Regions from separate parts of the Lysinibacillus sp. JNUCC-52 genome, predicted to be linked through region 2. Evidence: riboswitches for the same ligand, from Rfam matches in the RefSeq annotation. Region 2 holds a riboswitch; the other holds the start of a gene.
What was found. A riboswitch is a leader RNA that binds a small molecule or an ion and turns the genes downstream of it on or off. The one in region 2 is predicted to bind thiamine pyrophosphate.
Positions count from the first base shown of each region.

Region 1 (3,219 bases), 690 kb from region 2:
TTTCGCTCCTTCTGCTGGTAATGTTTCATCATGATATTCTACAGCTCGCTCTGGATCTAACGATAAATTAAACTGATCGCGCCAACGAAACTCAAAGCGAGCCTTTGAAAGAGCGTCATCTCGCTGCTGGGCACCAGGATGTCCTTTAGCCAAGTCCGCAGCATGTGCGGCAATTTTATATGTGATTACACCTACACGGACATCTTCTCGATTTGGTAACCCTAAATGTTCCTTCGGTGTTACATAGCACAGCATGGCTGTTCCAAACCAGCCAATCATTGCCGCACCAATTGCTGACGTAATGTGATCATAGCCAGGCGCAATATCTGTTGTGAGAGGACCCAATGTATAAAACGGTGCTTCTTTACAAACTTCCAATTGCTTGTCCATATTTTCCTTAATAAGATGCATTGGCACATGCCCAGGTCCCTCTACCATCACTTGTACATCGTGCTTCCACGCAATTTGCGTTAACTCCCCTAGCGTTTCAAGCTCTGCGAACTGCGCCTCGTCATTGGCATCTGCAATTGAGCCAGGTCGTAAACCATCCCCTAATGAAAAGGCTACATCATATGTTTTCATAATGTCACAAATCTCTTCAAAATGAGTATATAAGAAGTTTTCTTGATGATGGAATAGACACCACTGTGCCATAATTGAGCCTCCCCGCGATACAATGCCCGTTACACGATTAGCTGTAAGCGGTACATAGCGCAGCAACACACCTGCGTGAATCGTGAAGTAATCAACCCCTTGTTCAGCCTGCTCGATTAGCGTGTCCCGATACACCTCCCACGTTAAATCCTCGGCAACGCCATTTACCTTTTCAAGCGCCTGATAAATGGGTACTGTTCCAACAGGCACAGCGGCATTCCGAATAATCCATTCACGAGTTGTATGAATGTGCTTACCAGTAGATAAATCCATAATATTATCAGCACCCCATCGTGTTGCCCATGTCATTTTTTCAACTTCCTCAGCGATGGATGAGGTTACTGCTGAATTCCCAATATTAGCGTTAATTTTTACATGGAAGTTACGACCGATAATCATCGGTTCTGCCTCTGGATGATTGATATTAGATGGCATGATAGCACGGCCCGCAGCAATTTCCGCACGAACAAATTCAGGTTTTAAATTTTCACGAATCGCCACAAATTCCATTTCTGGAGTAATAATTCCTTGTCTTGCATAATGCAGTTGAGTCACATTGCGGCCTTTTTTCGCACGTAAAGGTTTGTGAGAAAGGTTCGGAAAAACATTTTCCTTTATGCGCGGGTCATCAGCATTGCGGAAACCATTATCCTCAGGCTTAATGGTACGTCCCTCGTATTCCTCTACATCGCCCCGTTCTTTAATCCACGCACTACGCAAAGCTGGCAAACCTTTTGTTATATCCACTTTGTAAGTAGGATCTGTATAAGGGCCACTCGTATCATATACCCTTACTGGTGCATTCTCCTCTTCACCAAAGCTCCCTGTTGTGGGGCTTAGCTTAATTTCACGCATTGGCACTAAAATATCTGATCGTGTTCCTTCTACATATACTTTTTTACTCCCGTCAAAGCTTGTCATAATGTTCATGTTTTTTTCGCTAACTGTTGTCATTTACTATTCCGCTCCCTTTTTCGTAAATTATGAAAAGGACCGAATCTAGCCCACTCCAACAAGTAGCATTACAAACAAAAAGCCGAATCCAAAAAATATTGGATCCGGCTGTACATGTAAGGTTACATTTATCGCAAAGTATAAGGAGTGCGAAGTTCATTAACTTTCCCACGCTGGTATGAGCCAGATCAGGTCCAAAGGGTCAAGAAACCTCAATGTGTTTCCCTCTCAGCCCGACTCATCGGACTCCCCTAGTTAAGCTATTCAGTTTGATGCTAGTGTAACAGATATTCCTAATAGATGGAAGTCATTAAGTAAAAAGCATTTCTGCCAAATAAATTACAATTGTTACTGTAATACAGCTAACAATCGTCGAAAAAAGCACTGTTTGTGCAGCGGTTTCTGACCCTAAATCATATTCAAGCGCTAAACTCGAGCTATTACGCGACGTTGGGAATGCACTTGCAATAAAGAGCGATTGGGCCACAACACCCTCTAAGCCGAGAACAAAAATTATAAGTAATGCAACGGCAGGTCCTACTACTAAACGTGTAAAACAGCTGACAAACACAGTTTTATTGAACATTGATTTAATTTCAAGCTGAGATAGCTGTGCACCAAGCGTAATAAGAGCAACAGCGATAAATCCATCAGCAACGTGGTCAATTGGAATACGAATAAATTGGGGAATGCCAATATTAAAGAAATTCATTGCTACACCTATAATGAGCGCATGAATAATCGGCATTTTTAGAAAGTCCTTCACAATGGCCATGCCTGACTTTGTTGAAGAAATTAAATTATATAAACCATATGTATAGGTCGTTACATTTTGAAAAATAACGAGAATAACTTGAATTGCCACCCCAATTGGTTGTGTCACAAAAATCATTTGTGCCACTGGAATACCATAGTTGCCAGAGTTAATAAGGACAACACTATTTTTAAATACAGCTGCCTCGGTTTTCTTTAAGCCTAGTCCCTTCGCTATAAAATGACCAAGCAACATCTGACTCCCAATAAAAAGCACAATAAATAGCGCCACTTCACCTAGCACCGATAGTTCCACACTTGTTTCATATAAATTTACAAACACAGCTGCTGGCATAAAACAATATGTAATAAGCTGAGATAGTGCTTTTAAGTTAAATTGAAATTTCTTTTGTAAAAACGCACCAAGTACAAGCAACACCAAAATAGGTGCAACAATTTTAAAGAAAATCATACCGAGATACATCATGTGAGGCGACCCCCTTTCATCTTTCTATAGTAAAACTGTTCGCAAACTAGGTCAATGCCACTCTCGGCTCAAGCTGTTGCTATAAAAAGAGGCTGTCCTTAGAAAAGGACAGCCTCAATCTCAACTTATCTACAAAGGATATTAAAGAAGTTTTATCGGCGATTTCCCACAGGGTATCGGCGATTCAGCAAAGGTCATCGGCGATTTCCATGATTTTATCGGCGATTCCTACTACCTACTACAATTTAAAAATCATTAAGCAAGTTTAAATCGGTTCACGACTTCTTGTAGTTCTTTAGAGATTTGGTTCATATTATTAATAGATTCTGCAACCTTTTGCATTTCTGCCTGTTGATCCACAGCAGATGCAC
Region 1 covers NZ_CP065546.1:2,550,461-2,553,679, forward strand. The annotation lists gene thiC (phosphomethylpyrimidine synthase ThiC) at 1-1,608, opposite strand, end outside; TPP riboswitch at 1,757-1,871, opposite strand; gene JNUCC52_RS12635 (AEC family transporter) at 1,919-2,848, opposite strand; gene JNUCC52_RS12640 (methyl-accepting chemotaxis protein) at 3,104-3,219, opposite strand, start outside.
Region 1: another riboswitch for thiamine pyrophosphate. It lies ahead of thiC (phosphomethylpyrimidine synthase ThiC); the one in region 2 lies ahead of thiW (energy coupling factor transporter S component ThiW).

Region 2 (3,219 bases):
GCTTTTTGTTGCTCGTTTCTTAGGAGGGCTAGGTTCTGCCTTTATAGCACCTCCAATTATGGCATTTGTAGCAGATATCACAACGTATGAAGAACGAGGTAAAGGGATGGGCATGTTAGGTGCTGCTATGTCTCTTGGTTTTATGATTGGACCAGGTATTGGCGGGTTCCTCTCTAAAGTTAGTTTGCATTTCCCATTCTTTATGGCTGGAGGAGCGGCTATTATAGCCTCTATCCTTTCGTTGGTGTTATTACCTTCTACAAAACCAACTGCTGCTCAAAAAGCACAAAAGCAAGAAAATCTTGCGAAGCAGATGGCGCGTTCAGTCCAAATGCCTTACTTTGTCATGCTTATTATTATGCTAGTGTTTTCGTTCGGAATCGCCAATTTCCAAACGACATTATCATTATTTGTAACCGAGAAATTTAACTATACACCTCCAGATATTGCAATCATCTTAACTGTAGGTGGCGCATTCGGTGTTATTGTGCAAATGTTCATTATCACACCACTCTTTAAGCGCTATGGGGAAATGAAAGTTGTATTAGTCAATTTATTTATTGCTGCTGTAGCAATCTTCCTCATATTATTTGTTTCTGGCTTCGCATTAATTTTAGTTGTCGCAACAATTTTCTCTACGGCAACAACACTTATTCGTCCAGCAGTCAACACACTGATTTCTAAGCTTGCTGGCAATGAGCAAGGCTTAGCCGCTGGACTTACCAATGCCTATATGAGTCTTGGAAATATGATTGGTCCTGCACTTGCGGGTCTTTTATTTGACTGGGATATGAACAGTCCGTATATATTCGGGTCGATTATTTTAATGACATGCTTCTTACTAGCGCTCATTTGGACCGTAAAAAAGGCTCCACATCTTATGCATCCTGATTCAAATTAGTCCATTGACAATTATTTCAAATATGGTACATTTATTATCGAAAAATTAAATCGTTTAACACCACTAGGGGAGTCTTTACAAGGCTGAGACGTATATGTTCATATACGGACCCTTTGAACCTGATCTAGTTCACACTAGCGGAGGGAAGTGGCGACACTTGCTTTTGTGTAATTTAAAAATGCAAGGCCGCTTCCTTTCGTTACTAGGAAGCGGCTTTTTTGTATTCATCAGGCAGTGCTATCGGCGATTTGTCCGATTTTATCGGCGATTTTGTGAGGTCTCTCGGCGATTTGCCCCGTTTTATCGGCGATTTCTCACATTTTATCGGCGATTCACTGAGTTCTATCGGCGATTCATCGCACAAAACTAAAAGGAGTAACTATCATGTCTATTCGAAAACTAACTACTATGGCTTTATTAGTAGCTATTGCAGTAGCAGGCTCTATTTTTGTCTCCATTCCAACTGGCATTGCACGTGCCTATCCTGTACAACATGCGATCAACGTCATCTGTGCCATTCTATTAGGTCCTATGCCTTCTATCGTCGTTGCTATAGTTACAGCATTGATTCGTATCTTAACAGGCACAGGCTCCCTTTTAGCGATTCCTGGAAGCGTCATCGGTGCAGCATGTGCGGCCTTTGCTTATAAATACAGTCGCAGCAATTGGCTTGCTGGTGCTGGTGAAGTATTTGGCACAGGTATTCTTGCCTCATTAGTCGCTGTTCCATATGCGCAATTATTTATGGGAACGTCTGTCGGTGCATTATTTTTTATGCCTGCATTTTTTACATCTAGTTTAATCGGGGCCGTTCTTGGCATGATGATGGCTAGCAGTCTACGGAAAACTGCGCCCCATTTTCTTATTACGAAATAGCTATGTTTATAAAAAAACGATGACACATGCTTTTTGCATTGTGCCATCGTTTTTTATTTATGAGCGTTTTTTCATGCCTTTTAATAACTGTGCAACATTCGTATCCTCTGACTGGACAGTCGCTTCTTCAACAGGCTTTTCTTTCTTATTCCTTGTTATAAAGCTCCATCCAAAGCGTCGAATCGTAATATCTACGAAGAATAATAGCATCCCCGTTAATAGTAACCATGTTGCAATATTTTGGCGCTCTGCTCCTTTGTTGGTGAAATTACGGAACACGTCTTGTGGTTCTTTCAAGACAGAGCCACCCGTTTGCTTCGTTAGTTGCTCGACAAGTGTTTCATTCACAGGACGTAATTCATATTCTGCACTGTACGGTACGCTTAGACCAGCCTGGTAAATAGCCTGCTCTTCGTCAGCAATACGGAAAAAAATCAATCCTGGTTTCGCTTGCACTACTGCCCGTACTTGCGATGCGGAAATCGTTTCAAGCTGTAAATCAAGCTCCTCACCCGCTTCATCGACAGCGACAATATCTAAAAACGCTGCTTCATTTGTCGGATCAGTGATGAGAAATGAGCCGTCTGTATCGAGTCGTACATCATAGGCCACATCATTATAGCTTGGTAGCATTTGCGAAATGATTGTTTGCCAAAATGATCCCCATTCCTGCCATCTTGCCCAGTCACCAGCCCATTTCCCTGTCGAATCTGATGTGAAAGCAAAAGTTTTACCAAGCCCATATTGCCATTGGGCCAATACAGGGTCTTCCTTCTCACTTTCAGCTATCACAGCAGCTCCCTGCTTTGCCGTCGTGCCAATATATGCATTCATTTGTGGCACACCTTTTGCAAATAGTGTATTCCATCCAGTTGCATTATAAATTGTAGGATAAAACGGATTGTCCTCTATATAAGTACGGGAAATCATCGCTGTTTCACGGGATAAAATTGAAGGAATTGTTTGTTCATCAATAACATCATAGAAACGACCACTACCCATTTCACTTAATGACTGAAGTAAGTTGCCATCTGCATCTTGTCCAATCGCCACTGTAGAAAGTGTAATCCCTTGTTCCTTCCCATTTTCAATTAAATCCTCATAATTGCCTGATTGTGACTGTCCATCTGTTAGTAAAATAATATGCTTTCTCTGCAATTTTAAATCTGCCAAACTATCATATGCTGCTGAAAGGGAGCTATATATTTCCGTACCCCCACCAGGCGTCACTGATAAAATCGTATCGACTGCTTCCTCTTTATTACCAAGGGGGGCCGTTTCGATGATTTCCCAAGGGCGATCATCGAAGGCAATAAACCCGAGCGTATCCTCATCACGTAACATTTCCACTGATCGTGCGGCTGCTTCTTTCGCTAGCTCTAATTTTGAACCATACATACTTCCTGAACGGTCTAGTACGATGACAAGTCCTAGCGATGGTA
Region 2 covers NZ_CP065546.1:1,855,965-1,859,183, forward strand. The annotation lists gene JNUCC52_RS09485 (MFS transporter) at 1-901, shown strand, start outside; TPP riboswitch at 957-1,064, shown strand; gene thiW (energy coupling factor transporter S component ThiW) at 1,286-1,777, shown strand; gene JNUCC52_RS09495 (VWA domain-containing protein) at 1,835-3,219, opposite strand, start outside.